DNA from 2 places in the Intrasporangium sp. DVR genome. Region 2 is predicted to be linked to the other one. Evidence: riboswitches for the same ligand, from Rfam matches in the RefSeq annotation. Region 2 holds a riboswitch; the other holds the start of a gene.
The links. Region 2 has a riboswitch for thiamine pyrophosphate ahead of thiE (thiamine phosphate synthase). Riboswitches for the same ligand answer to the same signal wherever they lie in the genome.
Positions count from the first base shown of each region.

Region 1: linked by a shared signal. The riboswitch ahead of ABWV20_RS05425 (ECF transporter S component) and the one ahead of thiE (thiamine phosphate synthase) in region 2 are both predicted to bind thiamine pyrophosphate.

Region 1 is NZ_BAABZW010000005.1:179,532-186,568, reverse strand. It holds gene ppdK (pyruvate, phosphate dikinase) at 1-2,007, opposite strand, end outside; gene ABWV20_RS05440 (DUF1918 domain-containing protein) at 2,161-2,370, opposite strand; gene ABWV20_RS05435 (MBL fold metallo-hydrolase RNA specificity domain-containing protein) at 2,503-3,906, opposite strand; gene ABWV20_RS05430 (DUF4235 domain-containing protein) at 3,986-4,414, opposite strand; TPP riboswitch at 4,476-4,591, shown strand; gene ABWV20_RS05425 (ECF transporter S component) at 4,686-5,321, shown strand; gene ABWV20_RS05420 (ATP-binding cassette domain-containing protein) at 5,341-7,037, shown strand, end outside.
Region 2 is NZ_BAABZW010000019.1:174,444-181,480, reverse strand. It holds gene thiO (glycine oxidase ThiO) at 1-1,164, opposite strand, end outside; gene thiE (thiamine phosphate synthase) at 1,161-1,889, opposite strand; TPP riboswitch at 1,885-1,996, opposite strand; gene ABWV20_RS14790 (glutamate-5-semialdehyde dehydrogenase) at 2,108-3,391, shown strand; gene ABWV20_RS14785 (class I SAM-dependent methyltransferase) at 3,458-4,153, shown strand; gene ABWV20_RS14780 (glycosyltransferase family 2 protein) at 4,181-5,239, opposite strand; gene ABWV20_RS14775 (hypothetical protein) at 5,312-5,554, shown strand; gene nadD (nicotinate-nucleotide adenylyltransferase) at 5,551-6,228, shown strand; gene rsfS (ribosome silencing factor) at 6,225-6,749, shown strand; gene ABWV20_RS14760 (histidine phosphatase family protein) at 6,746-7,037, shown strand, end outside.

The DNA.
Region 1 (7,037 bases), on a different contig from region 2:
CTCACCTCTGGCCGCGGCGACGGCCGCCGTCACGGAGAGGTCGACGAGGTCGGGGAGGAACTCGTGCAGCGGCGGGTCGAGGAGTCGCACCACCACGGGCAGCCCCTCCATGACGGTCAGCAGCGTGGTGAACTCGTCCAGCGCGAGGGCCTCGATCTCCGCCAGGGCGCCCGGGGCGTCGTCGTCGGTGACGACCCGCTCGACGAGCTGGCGGCGCGGACCCATGAGCATGTGCTCGGTGCGGCACAGGCCGATCCCCTCGGCGCCGTAGCGGCGGGCAGTCCGGGCCTCCTCGGGCGTCTCGGCGTTGGCCCGCACGCCCATGGTGCGCCGCTTGTCCGCGTGCTCGAGGAGACGGAGCACGCCGCGGGCGGTCGGGTCCTCGGGTGGTGCGGTGTCCGCCGCCGTCGACCGCTCCTGGATCGAGGTGGCGACGACGCTCGCCTGGATCTCGCGGCTGCCTTCGAAGAGCTCGCCCGTGCTGCCGTCGACCGAGACGACGGTGCCTTCGGCGAGCACCTGGTCGCCGTGGAACGTGACGATCCGCGCGGCGGGGTCGACGACCATCTGCTCGATCCCGGTGACGCAGGTCTTGCCGAGCCCGCGGGCGACGACCGCGGCGTGCGAGGTGAGCCCACCGCGGGAGGTGATGACCGCCTTGGCGGCGAGCATGCCCCCGAAGTCGTCCGGGCTGGTCTCGGGGCGAGCGAGCACGACACTCCGGCCGAGCCCGGCCCACTCCATCGCGGTGGCGGCGTCGAAGACGAGCTGCCCCACGGCCGCCCCCGGGCTGGCGGCCAGGCCGCTCGCGAGCGGTGTCGTCCCGCCGACCTGGAACGACGGGTGGAGCAGGGTCGTCAGCTGGTGGCCGTTGACACGGGTCAGTGCCTCGTCGAGGTCGATGACGCCCTCGTCGGCGAGCTCCACCGCGATCCGGAAGGCCGCGGCGGGGCTGCGCTTGCCCAGCCGGGTCTGGAGGATCCAGAGCCGGCCCCGTTCGACGGTGAACTCCACGTCGCACAGGTCGCGGTAGTGGTGCTCGAGCGCCTCGAGGTGGCGTGAGAGCTCGTCGTGGATCTCCGGGTCCCGCCGGTGCAGCTCGGAGAGGTCCATCGGGCTGCGCACGCCGCTGACGACGTCCTCGCCCTGGGCGTTGGGCAGGTAGTCGCCGAAGGCTCCGGGCGCCCCGGTCACCGGGTCACGGGTGAAGCAGACGCCGCTGCCGGAGCGGTCGCCGCGGTTGCCGAAGACCATCTGGACGACGTTGACCGCGGTGCCCAGGTCGTCGGGGATCCCCTCGTGAGCCCGGTAGAGGCGGGCGCGCTCGCCGTTCCACGAGCGGAAGACCGCGCGGACCGCCTCGCGCAGCTGGGTGCGAGCGTCCTGCGGGAGCTCCCGGCCGGTCTCCGCGACGATGAGCGCCCGGAAGTCGCCCGCGAGTCGTTGCAGGTGCGCGTCGTCCAGCTCTGCGTCGGTGGCAACGCCCGCGTCGGCCCGGGCCCGGGTCAACAGGTCGTCGAAACGCGAGCCCTCGACGCCGAGGACCGTGCGGCCGTACATCTGGGCGAGGCGGCGGTAGCTGTCCCAGGCGAAGTGGGCCTCGCCGCGCTCCGACAGGGCGGCCACGACCGCGTCGTTCATGCCGATGTTGAGGACGGTCTCCATCATGCCCGGCATGGAGAACTTCGCCCCCGAGCGAACCGACACGAGGAGCGGTCGCTCCGGGTCGCCGAGGACGAGGCCGGAACGCTCCTCGAGGTCGGCCAGGGCCGAGTCGACCTGGTCCCACAGGCCCTCGGGGTCGCCACCCGCGGCGAGAAAGGCACGGCAGGCCTCGGTCGTCACGATGAAGCCCGGCGGCACCGGGAGCCCCAGGCGCGTCATCTCCGCCAACCCGGCGCCCTTGCCTCCGAGCAGCTCGGCCATCGTGCGGTCGCCCTCGTGGAACTCGAGGACGAGGGGACGCGGTGTGGTGATCATCGGCGTGCTGATTTCCGTAGCGGTCATGGCAGTCTCCAGCCGTGCACGGCGGGCCCTGCCTCAAGGCGCAGGCTGACGAGGGGTCCCGCCTACCAGCATCCTGCGGTGCACCCCCCAAGGCGGCAGTAGGGACTTTGGTCCCGAGCCTTGGTCACCCCGGGGGCGGCACGCACCCTGGCGTCAGCTGCCCGGGCTGCTCGCCTCCTCGTGCTCGCACTTGAGGACCGAGCCGGGCCCGGGATGGATGAGGCCCGTGTGCCCGTCCGACCACTCGACGAGGTAGGGCGGCGCCCCGTCCTCGCCGTGCACCTCGCGGATCGTGCCCTCACGCACGCGCTCGCCGACGTGCTCCGCGGCCATGGTGATCCGGTCTCCGACGGCTGCCTTCATGAGTCAGGTCCTCCTCAGACGGTGCGGCATCGTTCCGCTCCAAGCACACCACTTCGTAGGCCTCCGCCGGAAGGGGTGACGTGAGGATCACGTCGCCGCCAGGGTCGGGTCACACTGGCGGCACGGGTGTCCTCAGTCGAGCAGGACCCGCTCCAGCAGCCTCGGGACGTTGACCGCGCAGTCGAGCTCGTCGCGGATCCGGCCGGCCAGAGCGCGGCTGGCCTCGGGCTCGCCGTGGACGACGTGGACCGTCTCAGGCTGCACGGGCAGCTCCGCGAGCCAGGCGACGAGCTCGTCCGCGTCGGCGTGCACCGAGAAGTCCTCGACCTGGAGGACCTCGGCGCGGACCCTGACGTACCGGCCGGCCAGCTTGAGCTCCCCGGCCCCGTCCAGGAGCGCGCGGCCCCGGGTGCCGACTGCCTGGTAGCCGGTCAGCAGGACGAGGTTGCGCTCCTGTGGCAGCAGGTGGCGCAGGTGGTGGACCACCCTGCCTCCGGTGGCCATGCCGGAGGCCGAGACCATGATGCACGGAGTCCCCGGGGTGTTGAGCCGCATCGACTCCTCCGCGGTCCGTGCGGCACGCAACTGTCGCATGCCGGCGATGGCCTCGAGGACGTCGGGTCGGACCTCGTCGCGGTGGGCCGGGTCCTGATAGACCGCGAGGGCAGCGAGCGCCATCGGGCTGTCGACCCACACGGGGACGTCGGGGATGTCGCCCCGGGCCATCATCTCGGCGAGGGCGAGCAGGACGATCTCGGTGCGGTCGACGGCAAAGGCCGGCACGACGACGGAGCCGCCCCGGTCGACGGTTCTGCGGATCGCCGCCGACATCATGCCGTGCGCCGGGTCGACGTCCGGGTGGGCACGGTCGCCGTACGTCGACTCGATCACGACGGTTCGAGCCGCTGGCGGTCTCTCTCGCTCCTTGAGGATGGGGTGGACCGGACGGCCGAGATCTCCCGAGAAGAGGACGGTGGCGTCGCCGGCGGTCACGTGCGGACTGGTCGCGCCGAGGATGTGGCCCGCCCGGAAGAGGCTGACGTCCACCGAGGCGCGGCTGCCGTCGCCCCCCAGCCGGAGCCGGCGGTCCGGACCGCAGGGCTCCATCAGCGCGATGGCGCGCTCGGCGTCGGCGACCGTGTAGAGCGGCCGTGGCTCGGGATGCCGCGACCATCCGTAGGTCGCGGCGTTCGCCGCCTCCTCCTCCTGGAGGAAGGCGCTGTCCCGCAGGATGATGCGCGCCAGCTCAGCGGTGCCCGGGGTGCAGTGCACCGGCCCGGCGAACCCGTCGCGCACCAGCCGAGGCAGGTAGCCGCAGTGGTCGAGGTGCGCATGGGTGAGGATGACCTCGGCGACGGTCGTCGGGTCGAGCGGCGGCGGGTCCCAGTTGAGCCGACGCCAGTGCCGCTCACCCTGGTAGAGGCCGCAGTCGACGAGGATCCGCTGACCTGCGTGCTCGAGCAGGAACTTGCCCCCGGTCACGGTCCCCACGCCCCCGAGGAAGGTCAGTGCGGTTGCTGCGTCGGCGCCGCTCACGGTCATCACCACCCGCGATCATCGTGTCGCGCGCAGATGGGCGCGTCGCGGGAATGTGGTGGAGCAGTCAGCCGACCGCTCAGGACGCCAGCTTCTTGGCGCCCCTCTCCGTCTTGGCCGCCGCCTTCTCGAGCTTCTTGTGCGCCTTCTTCTCCTTGCGGCTCAGCTTGGTGTCCTCGAGCGCCTTCGGCAGGTGACCGGTCGACTGCCGGTAGTACTCGGCGGCCTTGCGCTCCGCCGCAACCTTGGTCCCCGCCATGATCATGCCGGCGATGGCGGTGTAGGCGACGACGTCGCGGGTCTTCTCGTTGTCGTAGTCGCCGCGCATCGGGACGGGCTTGCCGGTCGCGAGCTTCCACCCCTTCGACGCGACGGTCGTGGCGAGCCTCGTCGCGACGACCGTCGAGGTGACGGTGATCGCCTTCCAGACCACTCCGCCGAGGGGTGAGTGCTTGTCCGCTTCGTGCGCGGTCACGTCGGTCTTCGCCGCTTTGGTCGCCTTCGCCATGGTGTGACTGTACCCACGTGCGTGGGGGTAGAGTCAGGCTGAAAACTGAACAGCACCGCCCTATTCACGACAGGGGAGCGCAGACGCGCTGAGAGTGCGGCCCGTGACATCACGAGGCCGCAGACCCTCGAACCTGCTCCGGTTAGCACCGGCGAAGGGAGTCGGTAATTCTCAGGACACCCACGTGGCTCGTCATCGCCATGACGGCCGCCACCGGGTGCCCTCCCCGAGGTATCCACCTTCTTCACGGAAACCACGGGAGACCCACACCATGACCACCTCAAAGACGGTCCGTCCCACCGAGATCCGCGCCTCCGGAGCGCTGTCCCGGTGGCGGACCATCGACCTGCTCACCTGCGCCTTCCTCGGCGTCGCGTTCGGCGTCGCCTACTGGGCGTGGGGGCTCGCCTACCAGACCCCGTCCAACCTCATCTCCGCGGGCTTCCCCCCGCTGTCCGCTCTGCTCAACTGGCCCTGGCTCGTCGCCGGCATCGTCGGCATGCTCATCATCCGGCGGCCCGGCGCCGCCGTCTTCACGGAGCTGCTCGCCGCGATCGTCTCGGCGCTCATCGGCACGCAGTGGGGGCTGACCACGCTCGTCTCGGGGCTCGTCCAGGGACTCGGAGTCGAGCTCGGCTTCGCGGCCTTCGCCTACGCGACGTTCCGCTGGGCGCCCCTGCTCCTCGGTGGCTTCCTCGGCGGGGCCTTCGAGGCCGTCTACGAGTGGTACTCGTGGTACCAGGACTGGGACATGGGCTACAAGGTCGCCTACCTGTTCCTCTTCGGCGCCTCGGTGGCCGTCTTCGGCTCGCTGCTCGCCGTGTTCCTCACCTGGCTGCTCTCCGCCGCCGGAGCCCTCAACGCGTTCCCACCGGGCCAGCAGCTCCGGGAGCGCGACGCGGTCTGACCCAGCGGGACGGACAGTGATGCCGACGCGGAGCGGGCCGGGAGCCGACGGCGCGGTGCCCCCCATCGCCCCGGTGACGCCCATCGCCCCGGTGACGCCCATCGCCCCGGTGACGCCCATCGCCCCGGTGACCCAGATCGCCACGGCGACGCCGACCGAGGGGGTCAGCGCAGCCACGCGCGCCCCCGCCGGCGCCCGCGTCCGCGTCGAGGACCTGACCTGGCGGCCCTACGGCCGGGCGCGGCCGGTCCTCGCCGGCCTGCACCTGACCATCGCGCCCGGCGAGCGGATCCTGCTCGCCGGGCCGAGCGGGTCGGGCAAGTCGACGTTGCTCCGGGCCCTCGCCGGCCTGCTCCTCACCGCCGACTCGGGTGACCTCTCCGGGTCCGTGACGGTCGACGGGCAGGCGCCGCAGGAACGGCCCGGCTCGGTCGGCCTCGTGCTGCAGGACCCGGGCTCAGGAGTGGTGGCCTCGACGATCGGGCGGGACGTCGCGTTCGGCCTCGAGAACGTCGAGGTGCCGCGGGGCGAGATGCCGCCGCGGATCGCTGCGACCCTGGCCGAGGTCGGGCTCACGATGGCCCAGGACAGCCCCCCGTCCGCGCTGAGCGGCGGCGAGTCGCAGCGCCTGGCTCTCGCCGGGGCGCTGGCCATGGAGCCCAGCGTGCTGCTCCTCGACGAACCCACCGCGATGCTCGACACCGCGACGGCTGGAGCCGTCCGGGGCCTCGTCGACGACGTGACCCGCGGTCGCGGCCTCACGCTCGTCGTCGTCGAGCACCGCCTGACCGGGTGGATCGACCTCGTCGACCGGATCGTCGTCCTCGACTCGGAGGGCGCCGTCATGGCTGACGGGCCGCCCGCCGTCGTCCTCCGGGAGCACGGCGAACGTCTGGCTGCCGAGGGGATCTGGGTGCCGGACTTCCCGGAGCCCGAGCCGCTCGGGCTGAACCTGACGCCGTGGCCGGTTGCGACGGGCTCGGCGGTCTCGGCGGGCTCGGCGGGCTCGGCGGGCGCCGCCGCGGGGACGGTCCGCGCGGGCGAGGTCGTGGCTGCCGCCCGCGGCCTGACGGTCGAGCACCGTGCTCGCCGACTCGGCGCCGAGAGCCGGACGACGACCGCGGTCAGCGACGTCGACCTCGACGTGCGGGCCGGTCGGGTCCTGGCGTTGGTCGGGCCGAGCGGCTCTGGCAAGACCTCGTTGATGGGAGCGCTGGGTGGGCTCACCGCCCCGGCCGCAGGTCGGGTCTCCTTCGCCCCGGCCCTGACGCCCGGCGGCCCGGGCGAGTCGGCCCCCGCCGGCGCGGGCCTGGCGCCGCCGCACGAGTGGTCCTCGCCGGACCTTGCGCGTGTCGTCGCCTGGGTCCCGCAGCGGTCGGCCTCTGCCGTCGTCGGGCGCACGGTGCGCGACGACGTCCTCACCACGCCGCGGGCGTTGGGGCTCGACCCGTCGGTGAGCGAGGAGCGCGCCGACGAGGTGCTCGCCGCGCTGGGGCTGAGCGGCCTCGCCGGCGTCGACCCACGTCACCTGTCGGGCGGGGAGCAGCGCCGGCTCGCCGTGGCCTCGGCGATCCTGCACGGACCCGCGCTCGTCCTGGCCGACGAGCCGACCGTGGGACAGGACCGTCTGACCTGGGCGGCGGTCATGGGGATCCTCGAGGCGGCCCGCGACGAGGGTGCGGCGCTCGTCGTCACGACGCACGACGAGGGCGCCAT
Region 2 (7,037 bases):
GACGTGCGAGACCACTGCCGCCGCCGTCAGGGGCGCGAGGAGGATGCCGTCCCGGCCGTGGCCGGCCGCCACGACGAGTCCGTCGATGCCGGTCGCACCGACGATCGGCAAGTTGTCGGGCGTGGCGGGCCGCAGCCCGGTGATCGACTCGACGAGCGCCGCCTCGGACAGCTCGGGGACGAGCTCGATGGCGTCGTGGAGCAGGTCGTGGACGGCGCCGGCGGTGACGGTCGAGTCCGGCCCGACGTCCTCGCTCGTCGCGCCGACCACGATCTCGCCGCCGGGACGAGGCACGAGATAGACGAACCTGCCATGGACACAGGCCCGGACGATGTGGCGGAGCACGTCCGGAGCGGAGGGCCGCAGCCTCAGCACCTGGCCCTTGAGGGGCCGGATCGGCACGGTGATCCCGAGCCCGGCCGCGAGCGCTGTCGTCGCCCAACCGGCCGCCATGACCGTGACGTCGGCGCCGGTGGTCCCCACCTGCCCGATGTGCCCGGCGCTGCCGGCGTGTCCGGCGGCACCTCGCTCCTCCAACCGCTCCACGCCGATGCTCCGGCCGTCGCGGACCAGAGGACGTGCGGGCGCCGAGAGGACCTCGCCCCCGCGGCGCGCGATGGCCACCCGAAGGGCCCGCGCCACCTGGCGAGGGTCGACGGACGACTCGTCCGCGATCAGGAGGCTGCCGGCCAGCCGCGGGGACAGGGCGGGCTCGAGGCGACGCGTCGCCCGGCCCGGGAGCCGCTCGACGGCGCGATGGTGACGCTCGAGGAGACGCGCCTGGCGGGCGAGGACCTGCTCGTCGTCGTGGTCGGCAGCGAGGAAGAGGGTGCCCGCGCGGCGCAGGTCGACCGGAAGCCCGGAGTCGGCGGCCAGCGCGGCGGCGAACGAGGGCCACCGGCTCGCGGACGCGGTGCTCGCCGCGAGAAGCGGTTCCTGGCCGAACGTCGCCTCGCTCGACGGCGTGATCATCCCGGCAGCGGCGTGCGTCGCCCCGCCGGCCACGTCCGGGTCGAGGACCGTGACGTTGCAGCCGGACCGCAGGAGCTGCCAGGCGCAGGCGAGGCCGATGATGCCGCCGCCGATGATGGCGACCCGGACCCTCGTGGAGACCCCTGACTCCACGAGGGCCGGGCGCCGGTCCGTGGGGCGCGCGGCCGTCACCGCCGCACCTCATCCAGCGGCACGTCGAGCGCGCCGGCGATCGCTTCGCCCCCAGGACGGCCGGCCCGTCGAGGGACGCCGAGCTGCTGGCCGGCTCCGTCGGTGAGGGCAGCGGCCAGGGCTGCCGCTGCGGCGGCGGGATCAGCCGCCTCGGAGAGCGCCGCCACGACGGCGACACCGTGGGCGCCCGCGGCGCGCAGGTCGGGGACGAGCTCGGGGGTGACGCCGCCGATCGCGATCACGGGAAGCGAGGTGGCTGCCGTGACGGCGCGGATGCCGGGGGGCCCGAGCGGCCCGGGGAGACCCTGCTTGGTCGTGGTGGGATGAGCCGGGCCGGCCCCCAGGTAGCTGGCCCCCGAGCGTTCCGCGTCGCGAGCCATGTCGGGATCGCGGACCGTGGCTCCGACGACGAAGCCGGCCGGGACGAAGCGGCGCACGTCGGCGACGGGCAGGTCGGCCCCGCCGAGGTGGACACCGTGCGCGCCCGCGGCGAGCGCGATGTCGGCCCGGTCGTCGACGACCACGAGCGCACCACTGCCGCGGGCCAGCTCGAGGACGGCGGTGGTCAGGGCGAACACGTCACGGTCCGTCCGGTCCTTGGCCCGGACCTGGATGGCCACGGGCCCGGTCGCGAGCGCGCAGCGAACCTCCGGCAGCGGGTCGCGTCCACCGCGGGTGTCCGTGAGGACGTGGAGACGTGGGAACGGGCGGTGGTTCGGCGTCATCGCAACTCCTTGGTCCCTGCGCCGGCATGATCCGGATCAGGTTGGGACGGTCGGGGCCGCGTCAGCCCCCTCTCAGCCCGGTGCGCCGGACTCCCGTGAAGGACGTCGCCACCATACCGACCGCCTCGCCGGCCCGCATCCCGGGGGGGAGGGTCGGATGGGGTCCACCCGTCGGAGGTGCGACAAACGCGGTTGCCCGGGGCGCCTACGCTTGAACCATGTCCGAGACCATCGACCCCGCGGTCGTCGAGCACGTCAACGAGCTCGCCGACCGTGCCCGCGTCGCCTCCCGTCGGCTCGCCCAGCTGAGCCGAGCCGAGAAGGACGCTGCCCTCCACGCCCTCGCGGATGCCCTTGTCGCCGCGACGCCCCAGATCCTCCAGGCCAACGCCCAGGACCTCGAGCGCGGCCGCGCCAGTGGCATGACCGAGGCGCTCCAGGACCGACTGCGCCTCGACGAGCAGCGGGTCGCCGCGTCCGCCCAAGGTCTTCGTGACATCGCGGCGCTGCCCGACCCGGTCGGTGAGATCGTCCGCGGCTCAACGCTGCCCAACGGTCTGCAGATCCGTCAGGTGCGCGTCCCCATGGGGGTCGTCGGCATGATCTACGAGGCGCGTCCCAACGTCACCGTCGATGCCGCCGGTCTCGGTCTCAAGTCCGGCAACGCCGTCATCCTCCGCGGGGGCTCCGCCGCCGGGGCGACGAACTGGACCACCGTCATCGCGCTCCGCCTCGCGCTCGCCGCGCAGGGTCTGCCCGAGGACGCCATCACCCTGCTGGCCGAGGGGGGCCGCGACGCCGCCCGCGCGCTCATGACGGCCCGGGGCCGCGTCGACCTCGTGATCCCACGCGGGGGAGCGGACCTCATCCAGACCGTCGTCCGGGAGTCCAGCGTTCCGGTCATCGAGACGGGGGTCGGCGTCTGCCACGTCTACGTCGACCGCGCCGCAGACCTCGGCAAGGCCGCCGCGATCACGATCAACGCGAAGACCCACCGTCCGAGCGTGTGCAACGCCGCCGAGTCGCTGCTCGTCCACCGAGACGTGGCCGCCGACTTCCTCCCCAAGGTGCTCACCGACCTCGCCAACGCGCAGGTCAAGCTGCACGTCACGCCCGACGTCAGGCCCTACGCGGAAGCCAGCTCAGCGGCATACGCCATCGCGTCCGAGGACGACTTCGACACCGAATGGCTCGCCCTCGAGATGAACGTCGCCGTCGTCGACGACCTCGACGCGGCGATGGAGCACATCCGTCAGCACGGCTCCGGTCACACCGAGGCTATCGTCACGGAGGACAGGGCAGCGGCGCGCCGGTTCACCGCCGAGGTCGACGCCGCAGCCGTCATGGTCAACGCGAGCACCCGCTTCACCGACGGTGGCGAGTTCGGCTTCGGCGCCGAGATCGGCATCTCGACGCAGAAGCTCCACGCACGGGGACCGATGGCCCTGCCCGAGCTGACGACGACGAAGTGGATCGTGGAGGGCGACGGACAGGTCCGCTGACGACTCGCCGCGCTGTCCGGGCTCCGGTGACGCGCCAGAGGGTGGGCACTGGCATGATGGCCCGCCATGGAGGGCACTGAGGTCCGTAAGCTCGCCCAGCTCGAGGGGCAGCACTGGTGGTACCGCGAGCGCAGGCACCTGCTCGCGGCGGCGATCCGTGAGCTGACGCCCGGCCGAGCCATCGACATCGGTGCGGCCGGGGGCGGCAACACCATGGTGCTGCGCGAGGCGGGCTGGCACGCCACGGCCCTGGAGTACAGCGCCGAGGGGGCCTCGGTCGCCCACGAGCGGGGCCTGCCGGTGCTGCGGTCCGATGCGACCTCCCTGCCCCTCGCCGACAACTCGCAGGACCTCGTCGTCGCGTTCGACATCCTCGAGCACCTCGTCGACGACGACGCCGCCGTGCGGGAGGTCCACCGCGTCCTCAGGCCGGGCGGCACCTACCTCGTCGCGGTGCCGGCCGACCCGAGGCTGTGGTCCGCGCACGACGAGGCCGTGCAGCACGTGCGGCGCTACACCCGCCCCGAGCTGGTTGGCCTCCTCGAGCGGGGCGGCTTCGTCATCGACAGCGTCCGGTCCTGGAACGTCCTGCTGCGCCCCGTCGTCGCCCTCCGGCGGCGCTCGTCGACCGGGTCGGACCTCGAGGACCTCCATCCGGTCGTCAACGCCGGCCTCAGGGCGATCATCACGGCCGAGCGCTACCTGCCCGTCGCCGGACTGCCCGGGGTCAGCCTCCTCGTCACGGCCCGACCTCGGCCCTGACCCTGCGACCCGCGTCGGGCGCGACCCTCAGCCGAGGCGCGCCGGCTTCACGGGGGAGCTGCCGTCGACGTCGGCCCGGACGGCGTGCGTGGGGATGTGCTCCTCGCGAGGCGTCGCCGGCAGCGGCGTGTCCGTGGGGCCGTGCCTCGGCGCGCTCTCCGTCAGGGAGTCGTAGGCGATGAAGTAGGTCGGGCGCCCCTGCATCTGGGCGTACATCCGACCGATGTACTCACCCAGGATGCCCACGCACACGAGCTGCACCGCGCCGACGCCGGCGACGATGGCGACCGTCGACGTCCAGCCGGCGACGGTCTGGCCCTGGGCGCGCGCGACGAGACCGTAGGCGATGAGCAGGAGGGCGAAGACCGCACCGACGAAGCCGGCGATCGTCGCCAGACGCAGTGGTGCCGTCGAGATCCCGGTGAGGGAGTCCACCGAGAGCCGGAGCATCTTCATCAAGGGGTACTTCGTCGACCCTGCCGCGCGTTCCTCGCGTTTGTACTCGACCGTGTCGGAGGGGAAGCCGAGGGCCGGGACGACGAAGCGAAGGACGCGGTTGTGCTCGGGAAGGCTGTTGACCGCGTCGACCGTCGCCCGGGACATGAGCCGGAAGTCACCCGCGTCGGCGTGGGCCGAGGTCCCGGACATCACGCGGATGAACTTGTAGAACGTCTGTGCCGACACCCGTTTGAACCACGTGTCGGAGGAGCGGTCGTTGCGCACGCCGTAGACCACGTCGACGTTGTCCTTCTTCGCCGCGTCGAGCATCTCCGGGATGACCTCGGGCGGGTCCTGCAGGTCGGCGTCGAGCGTGACGACGTAGTCGCCCCGCGCGGTCGCCAGACCGGCCGAGATGGCAGCCTGGTGCCCGGCGTTGGCCCGGAGCCGGAGGACGCGCAGGGCCGGCCACTCGCGGTGGAACCGGTGCAGGAGGGCCGGGGTGAGGTCCGTGCTGCCGTCGTCGACGGCGACGACCTCGTACGTCACATCCATGCCATCGAGGAGCGGGCGCAGGCGCTGGACGAGCAGCGGCAGCACGTCCTCCTCGTTGTACATCGGGATGACGACGGACAGTTCGGGGACCATGGGCTCCAGCCTACGGCCACCGATCGGACGGTCGCGCCGGCGCCGCCGAGCGTGGGCGCTAGGCTGGGGCGCATGTCTGATCGTCTCCTGACCCTGGTCGCGCAGGGCGAGGAAGCCACGCGCGAGCTTCCGATGTCGCCCATCGTGTACTTCCTCATCGCCTTCGGCCTCTTCCTCGTGGCGCTCGGCGTCACGTGGTCCTTCCGCAACACGGCCCACAAGGTGCCCCTGTCGACCCACGTCGACCAGCACGGCCGGATCCAGATCGAGGGTCACCCGAGCCACCCGCACCACGTGGAGGGGACGCAGCACTGAGCACTCGCCGCCGCATCGGGGTCATGGGTGGGACCTTCGACCCCATCCACCATGGCCACCTCGTGGCGGCCAGCGAGGTGCAGGCCCTCTTCGGCCTCGACCAGGTGATCTTCGTCCCGACGGGCCAGCCCTGGCAGAAGTCACACGCCGAGGTGTCCCCGGCCGAGCACCGATACCTCATGACGGTCATCGCCACCGCGTCCAACCCCCGCTTCACGGTGAGCCGGGTCGACATCGACCGGCCAGGGCCGACCTACACGATCGACACGCTCCGCGACCTGCGGGCCGAGCTGCCCGACGACGAGCTCTTCTTCATCACCGGAGCAGACGCCCTGGCCGACATCCTCGGGTGGAAGGACGCCGACCTCCTCTGGGAGCTCGCCCACTTCATCGGCGTCACGCGACCGGGCCACCACCTCTCCGACAAGGGCCTGCCCGAGGACCGGGTCACCCTCCAGGAGGTGCCCGCCATGGCCATCAGCTCCACCGACTGCCGGGCGCGCGTCGCCGACGGTGAACCCGTCTGGTACCTCGTGCCCGACGGCGTCGTCCAGTACATCAACAAGTACTGCCTCTACACCGGCAGACCGTGCGGGGCACCTCCCGTCGACCCGCTCCGGGTGCGCGTCATCTCGCCCGCACCGAAGGCCGTCCCGTCACAAGGAGACCAGTGACAGCAACACCGCATGCCCTCCAGCTCGCGAAGGCGGCCGCCGACGCCGCCGAGGAGAAGATCGCCGTCAAGGTGACCGCCATCGACGTCAGCGACCAGATGCCGCTGACCGACGTGTTCGTCATCGCCTCGGCTCCCACCGAGCGGCAGATCGGCGCCATCGTCGACGAGGTCGAGGACCGGCTCCGCGAGCTCGGGTCCAAGCCGATCCGACGGGAGGGTGCGCGCGAGGGCCGCTGGGTCCTCATCGACTTCGGCGACATCATCGTCCACATCCAGCACGAGGACGAGCGGGAGTACTACGCGCTCGAGCGGCTGTGGAAGGACTGTCCGGAGATCGACCTGGCGACGATCGAGGCGCCGGCCCGACCCGGCCTTGTCGCTGACGGTTCCGCTGACGGTTCCGCTGACCGTGTGGCTGACCGTGTCGCTGACCGGGTCGCTGACGGTGTGGCCGACGCTGCCGGTGACGGTGCTGGGGACGAGGCCGCCGACGACGGTGGCCCCGGCCTGGCCCCGTGAGCGTCACCGGGCCGGGGACGGCGCGCCGCATCGTCATCCTGCGCCACGCGGAGACGGTCGACAACGCGGCCCGGATCTGGCAGGGCCACAAGGACACCGAGCTGTCCGAGACCGGGCTCGCGCAGGTGTCCGCAGCGGCACCCCATCTCGCGGCCTACACGCCCGCCCTGCTCGTCTCCAGTGATCTCCAGCGCGCGGCTGCGACGGCGGACGCCATCGCGTCGCTCACCGGCCTGGAGGTCCGCCTCGATGCCCGCCTCCGTGAGGTCCACGTCGGCCAGTGGCAGG